Regions from separate parts of the Fusibacter fontis genome, predicted to be linked through region 1. Evidence: riboswitches for the same ligand, from Rfam matches in the RefSeq annotation. Region 1 holds a riboswitch; each other region holds the start of a gene.
What was found. Region 1 has a riboswitch for cobalamin ahead of cobT (nicotinate-nucleotide--dimethylbenzimidazole phosphoribosyltransferase). Riboswitches for the same ligand answer to the same signal wherever they lie in the genome.
Positions count from the first base shown of each region.

Region 1 (3,511 bases):
GGATTTAATTTGATTTGGTGTGAAGTGTATTCATCTAGTTTTGATTGAGTTAGGGTCAAATGATTGGGGTGATAAAAGTTCGCTTTTAATTTTTGAATATATTCCCAAGGATCCACCATAGCGCATGTGGTTAATAAACCGATTTGAGCCTCTGAATCTATTTCTTTTATGCGCTTTAGCGCGTAATGGTCAAATGATGAAAAGATCAGTTGAGACGATGGTAGATAACGATAGCAAAGGTCTAAAGTGCGTTGTTCAATGTTTGGATAAAAATCACTCCCTGCTTTAAACTCTACGTTTAACAGCAGTTTTTTATTGAATTTTTCTTGAAGTGCCGTCAGGAGCATGAGGACTTCTTCGAGTGTCGGAATTTCTTCGGATTGATTTTTGTAATGAACACGGCAATCTTTAAGCTCTTTTGCAGTCTTCTCGTAAATGGCACCTTTTACGCCACACATTCTATCTAATGTAAAGTCATGAAATACCATGATTTGACCGTCTTTTGAATAATGGATATCGAGTTCAATACCGTCTGCGCCTTGGTTAATGGCATTTTCAAACGATAAGAGTGTATTTTCTGCATAGTAGGCTTTGGCACCTCGATGACCTAAAATATATGTCATATTTTCCCTCCTAGTATTTCTTTCTTTTCTAATTATAACGCGAAATGAATGATTCTAAAAGGAAAAAGGTACATTTCAATCAAAAGTGTTTATAAAATTATACAACTGCGATTCCAGCTTCTTCAAACGTAATCATGTCGTTGATCATGGCACAGGCAGCTTCGAGAATGTTAAAGGCCAAAACTGCACCACTTCCTTCGCCTAATCGAAGTTCGAGGTTGAAAAACGGCTTCATACCCAAGAGTTCTGTAGCAAGAGCGGCGCTTTTTTCAAGCGATGCGTGTGAAGGAAATAAGAACGATTTACAGCTTGGACAGATTTTTTCAGCCAATAGTGCCGAAACGGTGGAAATATACCCATCGATAATTACGGGTACCCGGTAGAGTGCTCCACCCAGCATGATTCCCGTGATTCCAGCAATATCCAGACCGCCAACTGCAGAGAGAATATCGATAGGGTCAGAGGTATCAAAGGATTTGCAAGTTAAAGAGCGTTTGATGACAGCTGCTTTGTGAGATAATTTTTCTACTGGAAAGTTTGCACCAACGCCAGTGAGTTCATCGGGATCTTTTCCAGATAAAATGGATAAAATCGCAGTGGAGGTACTTGTATTTCCAATGCCCATTTCACCAGTTGCGATGACATTGTGTCCTTCTTGAACCGCACGCCCTACCATGTTAATACCAACCTGAATGGCCTGAATCACTTGATCTCGAGACATGGCATGTGTCTTTGATATATTGTGTGTACCGGGCATGATTTTATGATTGATGAGTAATGGATGCGAGTCAGGTGTGTTGATACCGATATCCACAGGATAGACCGTTGTCTGTGTCAATTTTGCAAATGCACCGACCCCAGTGATACCTTTTGCGATATTGATGGCTTGAACCAAGGTCACGATTTGTGGGGCAGAGGCAATATTTTCTTCGCAAACGCCATTATCTGCACACATCACAATCAGTGCTTTTTTCTCGATTTTGGGTTCAATCGTCCCATAAATTCCTGCAAGTTTAATAGCGACTTCTTCAATTTGACCGAGTGAACCTTGCGGTTTAACCAGTTGATCAATACGACAACGCGCTTGTTGCATCGTCGTCTCGTCAAGGGGTTGAATTGTTTTTAATGATGGTTGAAACATAAGCCCTCCTAATTAAAATTAGCCTTTAAATAAAATAAAACCCATTACCCCTAGGGGTAATGGGTTTTGCCGTCATCCATTCGTTCGATCATAGGCAGGTCTCCTGGCTTAACATCTTCGTAATTTGCGCCTTCCCAGTTTCCCAGTGGCAAATGCAAATACTCCGTTTTACAGTGATGGGTTCGCTTAGGATTTTAACCTAATTCCCTATTCTCCAAATAAATGGCACCTATAACACCTTTATTTTACTGATTCTTATGAAAATTGTCAATTTGAAGTTGGATTTCTAAAAAAATTTTAATCTTTACAAAATAATTTGCATTTGTGATATAATAGGTCTGGAGAATATTTTAGGAGGCGCAAGTATGATATCAAAAGAAATCAGTGAAGGCTTAAAAAACGCTTCATGGATTAGACGGATGTTTGTTGAAGGTGGCAAACTAAAAGAGCAATTTGGTGAAGATAATGTCTATGATTATAGTTTAGGTAATCCTTATTTTGAACCACCAAAATCAGTAACTGATAAATTGAAAGAACTTGTTAATGGAGATTTTGAAGGATCCCACCGTTATATGGACAACGCAGGTTACAAAGATGTCCGTCAAAAGGTAGCAGAGTATATTAATAAAGATGCTCAAAAACCACTGACACATGAACATATTCTCATGACAGTTGGCGCTGCGGGTGGTATCAATGTCTTTTTAAGAACCGTTCTTGATCGTGGAGATGAAGTGGTTATTTTTGCCCCTTACTTTGCAGAGTATCTCTTTTATATCAATAACAATAATGGCATTCCTAAAATCATCAAAACAGATGAAAAAACATTTGAGCCTGATTTGACTACTTTTGAAGAACAAATCACGGATAAAACGCGTGTTGTCATCATCAATTCGCCAAATAATCCAACAGGGGTTATTTACTCAGAGCAGACACTTAAGGGAATGGGCGAAATTTTAGCACGTAAAGAGAAAGAGTTTGGAAGAGAGATTTATTTAATTTCTGATGAACCTTACAAAGTCTTGATATATGGTGATGCTAAAGTACCTAATATCCTTAATTTTTATCACCATGCAGTGATGATCAATTCGTTCTCAAAATCATTGGGACTTGCTGGTGAAAGAATTGGTTATATTGCAATTAATAGTACATTTGAAGATGTGGAACTTTTTATGGGCGGCTTGGCATTTGCGAATCGCACACTGGGTTTTGTCAATGCACCAGCTATTTGGCAAAAAGTAATCGCGGATTCACTTGATGAAACGATTGACATCTCTCTTTATGAAATCAGACGAAATGTGCTGTATTCAAAATTGAAAGCTTTAGGATTTGAAATGGTGGAACCAAAAGGTGCATTCTATTTGTTCCCAAAAGCACTCGAAGAAGACGATGTCGCATTTGTAATGGAAGCGAAAAAATTCAACTTATTACTTGTACCTGGAAGCGGATTTGGTTATCCAGGATACTTTAGAATGTCTTATTGCGTGGATATGGCTATGATTGAACGTTCGTTGCCAGCTCTTGAAAAACTCGTGGAACATTATAAAAACAAGTAATCAATAAACAAAGGGAGTTTCTCAACAGATGAGAAGCTCCCTTTTTAGCGTGTATGAGTGTTTAGATTAAAGTTGTTGCCTGAAATAAGTGTGTTTGTCCACAAGTGGAAAATAAAGAAGAATATGAGTGCCCTTTCCCAAGTCGCTTTCAATACGCATAAAGCCACCAAGTGCTTTAACAAGTGAATCTGTTA
Region 1 is NZ_AP042445.1:3,304,227-3,307,737, forward strand. It holds gene ACZ41W_RS14995 (glycerophosphodiester phosphodiesterase) at 1-623, opposite strand, end outside; gene cobT (nicotinate-nucleotide--dimethylbenzimidazole phosphoribosyltransferase) at 721-1,764, opposite strand; cobalamin riboswitch at 1,841-2,012, opposite strand; gene ACZ41W_RS15005 (pyridoxal phosphate-dependent aminotransferase) at 2,130-3,317, shown strand; gene ACZ41W_RS15010 (sensor histidine kinase) at 3,384-3,511, opposite strand, start outside.

Region 2 (3,511 bases), 760 kb from region 1:
CTCCATGTTGGCCAGGAACCAGAACAACATCGAGAACACCTAGTGATTTTTTTTGTGACAATTCTGTGTAAATAGTGCTTTTAAACGCATCTTCACTCATTGGACGAACAATTCCTGTTGTGCCAATAATTGAGATGCCTCCTTCTATTCCTAAACGAGGATTAAATGTTTTTAACGCTATTTCTTCCCCTTTTGGCACACAGATAGTCACGCGAACTCTTTGCTTACCATCGAGCAATGGGCGTAAGTTATGTCGAATCATCTTCAGCGGAATTGGATTGATTGCCGCATGACCAATAGGTATTTGTAGCCCTGATTTTGTAACAATTCCGACACCTTTACCGCCACGAATATCAATATCGCCCATTGTGTGTGTCCATTCCACTATGGCCTCTATTTCAAGTTGATTGGTGACATCGTGATCATCACCGGCATCTTTAACAATCGTACATGTGACTGAACCATCATCATTGCGCGTAATCTTTGCAACCGGTACAGTAAGTTTGGATGCGTCTGGGAGCTCGATATCAATCGCATCAATTGTAGACACCTTTGTTTGGCTTAACATGATGAGAGCCGCTTTCGATGCCGCAGTCGCGCAGCTTCCAGTTGTGAAACCCTTTCGCAATTTAACCGCTTGGTCAGATAATTCATATAAATTTAGAGATTGATTATGCTTTTGATTGACTTCTTGTATTGTGTTTTGTTTTGCCACTTCAGATGCACCTCGATATCTTCGATGAAATTAATGGATTATAACATAAGTTTATCTACCAACTGCATCGTATAATATAGCGTTAACAATGGCTGCTGCAACATTGCTACCACCTTTTCTACCAAGTGCTACAATCGAAGGTAGCGTACTTTCGTACAGTGCCTGTTTTGATTCAGCAGCACCAACAAAACCAACCGGAACACCTATGACTCCGATGACATCAAATTTTGATAAATTTGAGTGTTCGAGTAGTTGAAAAATAGCAGTAGGCGCATTTCCAATGACAAATACTTTCTTTCCTGGTTCAGTTAAAGCCATTTCAATCGCAGCCATTGATCTTGTAATGCCTTTGCTAGAGGCAATCACTTGGGCTTCCTCCGATGAAACAAAGCATTTGACCTGCCAATTTGATTTGTTTAGGGCTTTTTTATTGATACCTGATAAAGCCATTTGTGTATCGGTGTAAAGTGTCACAGTTTCACCCGTGAGTGCTATGAGCTGCTCGACAAATGATGAATCTACTTTTAAATTCTCTAGGTAATCAAAATCAGCAGAAGTATGGATGACTCTTTTGTATATATGATGATGTGAATTAGGATATGTCCATGCATGATCTTTCATAATGTTTTCAATGATTTCAAAGCTAGTGGACTCTATTTTCATCGGATCTTTGATATAACTCATATCAAACCAACTCTTGTAGCAATGAGTTTCACAATTGTTTCATCAAACCCTATATTTGATAGAAATTGGATGCTCAAATCTGGATATTTAAGTTTTTCACTTTCAATGACTGACGGAATATCTTCAAGAATATGGTTCCCTTGAAATAAAAAGAAAGGAAAAATGGTTAGTTGGCGGACGCCATTTTGATATAACGTTTCAATAGCTGTCTCCATGGAAGGTTCCATTAATTGAAGGTAGGCTTTTTCAAGTAAAACTTCTCCGGAATATTTTTTTAAAGCATCCATGTATTGTTCCATGGTTTCATTTGTTTTTTCAACTTTACTTCCGTGTGCGAGTATTAAAATTGCGGATGGATTCATCGTTCACCTCATTAATGAATTATTTTGTTGTTTAAAAATAATGGCATAAAAAAAACACAACCTGATGGTTGTGTTTAGTTATATACTTATCATATTTTACATACTTGAAAAATATATCTTACATTAAACCTCCCACCGAAGTTTGTTTGTTGCAAAAATTATGGCAGGTCTCCTGGCTTAGATATCATCCTACTCTCTCGCCTTCCCAATAATCAGTGGCATGTGAGATTTCGTTCTTCTTTACAGTAGCGGGGGCTGCTGAGGTTTTTCACCTCATTCCCTATTAACCTTTCGTATGATCGAAAGGACCGATAATCTGATATTCAATTAAAAGTATCATATCATAATGAATTTATTTTGAAAAGTCTCTTTTCTGAAAGTTTTTTCAAAGTTTTTTCAAAGTTGATCAATTTTTATTAACCAAGGCGGAGTTTTACTCGAAAGCCAAGGATAATTTTTTGATTTTAGCCAAATGCAGAGTCGCAATCTCTACTTCACTAAACTCCTGACGTTTTCAGCACGCTCAGGGAAATCTGTGATGATGCCGTCTATGTTATATCGCATCACTTCGTTGAGACCAACGACTGTATTCACAGTCCATACCCATACTTTTCGGTCAAGCGAATGTGCTCGCTTGACAAAATCCGTCGTGAGCATGTTTGCACGAATGGTGTAAAAATCCACATCGAGAGCAGCTAAATTCCCCGAAAAATAATAGAGAATTTGTCCGATTTTGATGTTGGGATTGATGGAGCGAATCATCACAAGTATTTTTGTATTAAACGACTGAACGTAGACTTCGTTTTCCATATCGAGAGCATCAATGAGAAATATCAGTTTGGGTATGAGAATATTGAGTCGATCTTCTGCTTTTATGTCGATGATTACTTTAATTTGTCCTTTGCATGCTTTTAAAACATCTTCGAGTTTTGGAATATTTTCACCGGTAAACTTTTTCGAAAAATGTGATCCAACATCATAGGATGAAATAACACTATAAGGAAAATCTGATATCGCGATATTGGCACCTGCAGTTCGACTTAATGTTTTATCGTGGTGCAACACGAGTGTTCCATCCTCTGTGAGCATAATATCGATTTCAACGTAGTCTATTTGCTTGGCAATAGCCGATTGAACACTCGATAAAGTATTTTCTGGTGCGTCACTTGAATTCCCTCTGTGAGCGGCAATTTTTACATCGGATTTTTTAAAGGATTCAATCCATAAATAATTGATTCCAAAAGTCACAATAATCGTGATTGTCAAAATAAGGCCTGTAATTTTATGAAGTGCATGAACCCATTTTGGCCATTTGACTTTTCTCGAACGAAATTGGAATACGGGAATTTCTTCGCGGTCTTTTTCCATAACGGCTCTAAATAAAAACATCAAATACGTAATGATAAAAGGAAAACTGAGGAGTAGTATACTATAGGCGATAATACTGAGCAAATAGATGACTAATTTTTTGAGTGCGACAAAACGAATGAGTACATTCATCCATTCTGCAATCGTCTGCATCCATATGCCTAAAAAAAGCCAAACAAGTAAGACGATCAATAGCACTGGAACCCAATGAATGAGTGTTTTTAACTGATGTCTTCGAATCATTTTAAAGCTTCTTTTGAAAGCTTCTCGCGTTGAAAGTTGATGAATGAGCATGTAGTACATTAAGTAAAGAGAATGGATGTGGATATAGAGCCATAGAATCAGGAGTATGATCCAATATGAATCGAGCTTACCTATTTTT
Region 2 is NZ_AP042445.1:719,588-723,098, forward strand. It holds gene cbiD (cobalt-precorrin-5B (C(1))-methyltransferase CbiD) at 1-715, opposite strand, end outside; gene ACZ41W_RS03240 (precorrin-8X methylmutase) at 767-1,399, opposite strand; gene ACZ41W_RS03245 (sirohydrochlorin chelatase) at 1,396-1,761, opposite strand; cobalamin riboswitch at 1,907-2,090, opposite strand; gene ACZ41W_RS03250 (glycerophosphodiester phosphodiesterase family protein) at 2,251-3,511, opposite strand, start outside.
Region 2: another riboswitch for cobalamin. It lies ahead of ACZ41W_RS03245 (sirohydrochlorin chelatase); the one in region 1 lies ahead of cobT (nicotinate-nucleotide--dimethylbenzimidazole phosphoribosyltransferase).

Region 3 (3,511 bases), 1.6 Mb from region 1:
TCAGCATTTTTTCTGTTGTCACTTTTTTTGTGAATTTATTACAAACAATTCACACACTATTTCACTGGCTACAGAACAACAAATACTTAAGACGCTTTAAAAGACAACATTTTACATCTTTTTCCATTTTGGTAGAACAATATAACTATTTTAGTAGAAACTCTCCACAATAAATGCTACAATGAAAGTGTCTATACAGACGCATAATATTTTAGGAGGGTTATTTATATGGAACAAAACAATTATCAACCTCAACCAAATCAACAACAACCTGCTGACGGTAAAGCGATTGCTTCGTTAGTTCTCGGTATTGTTTCTTTGGTTACAATCTTTTTTGGCTATGGTGCTTTATTAGGTCTTATTCTTTCTATCGTAGGATTGATCTTGGGAATCAATTCTAAGAAAACACGCCCATCTGGCATGGCAACTGCAGGTGTTGTTCTAAACATCATCGCACTTGTATTAACTGCTTTAACATTTATCGCATGCGTAGCTTGTGTAGGTGCAATTGCTAGTTTAGGCTTAGGAAGCTACTAAGTAGGTTCATATGTATCCAGTGCTACATGTCTTGGGAAAAGATATTGCCACCTATGGGCTATTGATTACCATTGGTGTCATTTTAGGTATTCTGGCATCACTTTACCTCAGTAAAAATAGAGGGATCCTAAAAGAAGATATATTTTTTACATACATCTATGGAGTGATTGGATTGGCAGTTGGTGGAAAACTTTTATATTTAATTGTAAATGCCCGTTTGCTTTGGGTGAAGAGAGCTTTCTTATTCTCGCATCCAGATGTCCTAATGGGCATTTTATCTGGTGGCTTTGTGTTCTACGGTGGGCTTATCGGTGGCATCGCCATGGCGTATATTTATTCGAAACAGTTTAAGGTGTCTTTTAGTCGACTGATGTCTGTGATTCTTCCTTCGATTCCGCTCATTCACGCAATTGGCAGACTTGGATGTTTCGCAGCAGGTTGTTGTTATGGGATTCCATATCACGGACCCTTTCATGTGATTTTTACACATTCGCCCATCGCTCCATCGGGGATTCCATTGTTTCCAGTTCAACTAGTTGAAAGTATTCTCAACTTGTTTATTTTTTTCATTTTATTTGTGTATGCAAAAAAAGAACGTTCATCTCGGTTTTTAGCAGGTGTTTACCTCATTCTCTATAGCGTGATGCGATTTAATTTAGAGTATCTTCGCGGGGATACAGAAAGAGGCTTTCAGTGGCTTTTTTCAACGTCTCAATGGATGAGTTTAGGACTATTGTTAGTGGGAATTTGGCTCATTATCAAAAAATCGCCTCTTGCAAACCACAATATATAGTGCTATCATTTGTTTGATAACACAATTTAAGAGCACTACCTTTGTTGGTCGCACATGTTAAAAGGGAATCAGGATAAGCCTGAACAGCACCCACTACTGTAAGTCGAACAATTGTATCAAACCACTGGCACTGCCGGGAAGGGATACATGCGGATGAAGACGAGTCAGGAGACCTGCCAACAAAACATACTCACCCGGGGATGGGGTCTTGAAGTATATCAAAAGATTTTTCAGAATGATGATTCGAAAGATTTTTCAGAATGATGATTCGAAAGATTTTTCAGAATGATGATTCGCTTGACACTCTCTTGATTACAGAAGCATTTCCACTGGATGGAAGTGCTTTTTTTGTGTGTTGAATTAAATCTATGATTGAATCTATCAACGAACTGGTCAAGGAGGCTTAATATGCTAGAAAGTCAAAGAATTGTGGAAGAATACTTAAATCAGCAAGATTGGCGCGTCAAGGAGAATTCAAACTCACCTTATTGTTATGGGGCACTCAATAAACATCTCTCAAGCGAAGTATCAAAGGATTACTGGCTTCGCCATGTGTATCCGGCGGAAATTTCAAAAGGATACATTGAGGGCGATTATCATATACACGATCTTGGCGGCATCACGCTTTATTGCTGTGGTTACTCACTTAGACGCATCATTCAAGAAGGCGTCAAAGGCATCCCCAATATTCCCGTGTCATCTCCTGCAAAGCATTTTGCTTCAATTCTAAATCAGCTATCGAACCTCATCACGATTTATCAAAATGAGATTATGGGCGCTGTTGCCTTTAGTTCTGTGGATACGTATCTTGCACCTTTTATAAAAGAAGATGATCTCACTTATGATGAAGTGAAACAAAATTTACAGAATTTCATTTTTTCTATTAATTCCAACTCGCGCGGAGGTGCAGAACCCGCATTTAGCAATATTACATTGGATTTAACGCCTCCTCTTGATTTAATTGATCAACGCGTATATATGGGTAAAGAACGTTTGTCTTATACGTACCGGGACTGTCAAAAAGAGATGGATTTATTCAATCGCGCCTTTTATGAACTGATGATTAAAGGAGATGCCAATTCACGTCCGTTTGCGTATCCCATTCCAACTTATAACATTCATAGTCGATTTGATTTTGACAATGCACTTAACGATCTCCTTTGGGAAATGGCAGGAAAATTTGGTTATCCCTATTTTGCAAATTTTCTCAATAGCGAGATGAAACCCGAAGATGCACGAAGCATGTGTTGCCGTTTGCGCCTTGACTTAAGGGAACTTGAACGCAAAAATGGCGGTCTCTTTGGCGCTGGCGAAAGCACGGGTTCCATAGGTGTCGTAACACTTAATTTACCGAGATATGGCTATCAAGCGAATAGCAAGCAAGCTTTATTTAAACTCATTGAAAAGAATATGATTCTCGCAAAAGACAGTCTTGAAATCAAGCGTTCATTTTTAGAAAAAAATGTCTTGAATGCCGGTCTAATTCCTGCGTTTACTACTTATGTTGGAGGATTTGACAATCATTTTAGCACCATTGGACTCGTGGGACTCAATGAAATGTGTGAGAATTTCTTAGGGGAAGATATTTTATCCGAAAGAGGTAAAGCACTCAGCATCGAAGTATTAGAATGGATGCGTGAAAAACTCAAAGACTTTCAAGAGGAAACGGGAAATCTTTATAATCTTGAAGCCACTCCGGCAGAATCGACGGCGTATCGTTTGGCAAAAAAGGATGTGCAGATTTTTCCAGATATCAAAACTCAAGGAACGTATGAAACGCCCTATTATACCAATAGTTGCCATATCCCCGTTGGTAAAATCGAGTCTATCCAACAGGTTTTTGATCATCAAAATGATATTCAAATTCTCTTTACAGGTGGGACAGTGATCCATGTATTTTTAGGGAAACCCATCACCGGACAACAAGCTAAAAAAATAGTTCAAACGGTCTGCACTCAATATAAAGTGCCTTATGTGAGTTTATCTCCTGTTAACTATTACTGCAAGCACCACGGCTATATCAACGAAGCAACCGACTCATGCCCCATCTGCGGTGAGGAAATTGATAAATATCAGCGCATTACCGGTTACCTGAGAAATGTCAAATTCTTCAATGACGGTAAGCGACAAGAATTTAACGAGAGGCATCAATTATGAAGATAAGGTATAAACTCATCGAAC
Region 3 is NZ_AP042445.1:1,698,208-1,701,718, forward strand. It holds gene ACZ41W_RS07650 (DUF4190 domain-containing protein) at 229-537, shown strand; gene ACZ41W_RS07655 (prolipoprotein diacylglyceryl transferase) at 548-1,330, shown strand; cobalamin riboswitch at 1,359-1,525, shown strand; gene ACZ41W_RS07660 (ribonucleoside triphosphate reductase) at 1,739-3,487, shown strand; gene ACZ41W_RS07665 (4Fe-4S cluster-binding domain-containing protein) at 3,484-3,511, shown strand, end outside.
Region 3: another riboswitch for cobalamin. It lies ahead of ACZ41W_RS07660 (ribonucleoside triphosphate reductase); the one in region 1 lies ahead of cobT (nicotinate-nucleotide--dimethylbenzimidazole phosphoribosyltransferase).

Region 4 (3,511 bases), 1.4 Mb from region 1:
TAGTAACACCACCAAAGTAGTTGTACATATGAACATGGGCCGTTATCCAAGCACGTTGCTTTTCATTGATGAAGGCTTCAACATACGCGTATTGACTATAAGTCATGACACTAACAAAAAGATATGCATCTATGACTTCGCCGGTATCGGGATCAATTATTTTGGCTGGATCACCAGCCCAATCTACCTCGACTTGTTCTCCAGGTTTTCGACTAATATGCATAGTTGCACGACGCTTTTGTTCATCCTCTTGAAGGTAACGACAAAACTGAGAGTACATGAGTGGTGTTTCACCGCTAAGTCTGCATTCTTCCATGTACTCAGCCCAAAGCAACTTCTTGCTTACACCGTTTTTAAGCAGTTCGCCTCGGATGTACGCATAGTTGGGTTGGCGCTTGCCATGAGGCTCTTTCTGAGCAGGGAAAAGTAATGTTTGCCACTCATGGTTGGTTCTTGTGTTACTCTTTGTCCACTGGACACCTAATTCGGTCGCTTTTTTAACTATTTTTGCGACTGTGTTGCGCGAACAAGAACAGCTGAGCGCAATATTTCGCTCACTAAACCCAAGACTTTTAAGTCTCAGAATTTCATTATAATCGGTCATTAAATGACCTCCTTTACATGTATTTACATCTTTTGGATGTATGATTACAGTATAAAGGTTTTATTTCAAATGGCTCACACAACGGAATGGTGGCTCAATCTAAAACGGAATGATGGCTCAATTATATCGGACAGGTGGATCAATTTAGTGCGGATTATTCAATCATCATTTGTTTATAATCTTTTTTACATTATAATTGATAATAAAGACCTAATCAAACGATTTAATAAGTGTGACGTTTATTTAATAAAAAAATTTACTATGCGTATTCACAATTGCTTAGGTAGGCAATTATTCTAGCTTTATAGTTCGGTATTTGTATTAAGTGGTTTTTTATAGGGAATTTTATTAATTTTACTTAAGATGATTATAGAATACATTGATATTTGAATAGGAGCGAGGGATAAATCGGTTTTATTCTTAGGTGTGAAAATTTAGATTATTTAGGAGGTTATATGAACTACTTCAAAGAACAGTTTTCGCTAAAAGCGACGAATGGTAAAATTGTTGATTTGGAATTATTGAAATCTCAGAAGTTTATCCTTTATTTTTATCCCAAAGATCTTACATCAGCTTGTTCACTCGAAGCAATTGAGTTTGCGCAGTTATATGACGAGTTTAGAATGTTGGGATATCATATTTATGGTATTAGTAAGGATTCGCTGACTTCTCATGAAAAATTTAAGGATAAAAATACCTTACCATTTACACTGATCAGTGATCCTGATAAGTTGTTAATTCAGTGGTTTAGTGTATTAAAAGATAAAAAATTATATGGAAAAATTGTAAAAGGCATTGAGAGATCCACGTTTATTTATAAAGAAGATTTACTCTTGATTAATGAGTTTAGAAATGTTAAAGCACCTGGGCATGCAAAAAAAATTCTAGATTTTTTACAAGGGATTGAAATCAAATAGGAGTTCGCAGTAATGAATCTTTTGTCATATTTGAAATTCACCTAAATCCTTGACACGTGCTATCTCAAATAATATAATGAACATGTTAAGTTAACTGAATAGGAATAAAGGTGCTTAGTTAAAAGCTAAGAGGGAAAGAGGTTAAAATCCTCTGCAGCCCCCGCTACTGTAAGTAGGGATGAAATTCGCATTGCCACCAATTTTGGGAAGGCGCGATGAGTAAGTTGATCTACAAGCCAGGAAACCTGCCTTTGTTTTGAATGTTTTATCGGCTTCGGTGGGAGGCAGGGTGATTTATACAATGATTCATTGTATTCAACACACGTTTCCGACGTGTGTTTTTTATTTAGATGGATAAAATTTGACTGAGTTCAAAGGTCTAAAAGTTAATGGTTAAACTTTAGAATTATAAGTCATAATTTAAAGATGGACGTCAGATTTTAAAGTTTGAAGTCGGAAATTAAAATTTGGAGTCGGATTTTTGGTTTGAAATCGGAATTTTTGAATGGATATTTAGAATTTTGATAGTGAGTAAGATTCTTTCATATATGCGAGGGATTATGTCAAAAAAAATTATGTTTCAAGGAACGGGCTCTTCTGTTGGTAAAAGTATCACAGTAGCTGCTGTTTGTAGAATTTTAAATAATAGAGGCTTTTCGGTTGCGCCATTCAAATCTCAGAACATGTCGTTAAATTCTTTTATTACCGATGATGGTAAAGAGATGGGAAGAGCTCAAGTTGTTCAAGCTGAAGCCGCACGAATTAAGCCATTAGTTGAAATGAATCCGATTTTATTAAAACCTACAAATGAAATGGGTAGTCAGGTAATCCTTAATGGTGAAATCTTTCAAAATATGGAATCAAGCCAATATTTTTCGTCAAAAGAATACTTAATTCCACATATCCAGAAGGCGTTTAATACCTTGTCGTCTCAGTATGAAGTCATTGTGATTGAAGGCGCTGGTTCCCCTGCTGAAATCAATTTGAGAAGTCGTGATATTGTCAATATGGGATTGGCTGAAATCATTGATACAGACGTTATATTGATTGGAGATGTCGATAAAGGCGGGGTATTTGCATCACTTTATGGGACATTTATGTTGTTCTCAGAAGCTGAAAGAAAGAGAGTCAAAGGCTTTATTATTAATAAGTTTCGTGGACATGTCGATTTATTAATGCCCGGTGTTGAAATGCTTGAAAAATTAATTGATCGCCCGTGTTTAGGTGTGCTTCCCTTTATTTCAAATTTAAAAATTGATGATGAGGATAGTGTTTCAGAACGCTTAAATTATCAATCGGATAAGCAAATCAAAATTGGTGTAGTTAAATTGCCTTATATGTCAAATTTTACTGATTTTGTACCGTTTGATTTGGAAAGTGATGTAAGTTTAGAATATGTGATGACACCTGATCAATTGAAAAATTGTGATGCCGTGATTCTCCCTGGAACTAAAAATACAATGAACGATTTGAAATTTTTGATCACATCTGGATTCAGTCAAGCAATTTATAATGCGCATCGACATAATGTGCCTGTTATTGGCATATGTGGCGGCTATCAGATGTTAGGCAAATCAATTGAGGATATTTATCATGTAGAGTCTTCGGAACAAAAAATGAATGGATTAGGACTCTTAGATGTAAGCACAAAGATGGCACTCACCAAAACAACACGACAGGCGTCTGGAGTGACGATGAATCCGTTTTTAGACATAGAGATGAAACAAATGGAACTAAAAGGCTATGAAATTCATATGGGAGAAACAGAGTATTTGAATCATCAAGTTCAGCCATTTATGAAAACGGATTGTTCTGAATTCGATGGTGCGATTTCAAGTGATGGACTTGTTCTTGGAACATATTTTCATGGTATTTTTGAAAATGATGATTTTCGAACCTTATTATTAAATGCGTTAAGAAAGAAAAAAGGTATCGAAGAATGTAATAACGGACTCGACTACGAGGTGTTTAAAGACCAAGAATATAATCG
Region 4 is NZ_AP042445.1:1,382,714-1,386,224, reverse strand. It holds gene istA (IS21 family transposase) at 1-604, opposite strand, end outside; gene ACZ41W_RS06230 (peroxiredoxin) at 1,060-1,521, shown strand; cobalamin riboswitch at 1,613-1,788, shown strand; gene ACZ41W_RS06225 (cobyric acid synthase) at 2,082-3,511, shown strand, end outside.
Region 4: another riboswitch for cobalamin. It lies ahead of ACZ41W_RS06225 (cobyric acid synthase); the one in region 1 lies ahead of cobT (nicotinate-nucleotide--dimethylbenzimidazole phosphoribosyltransferase).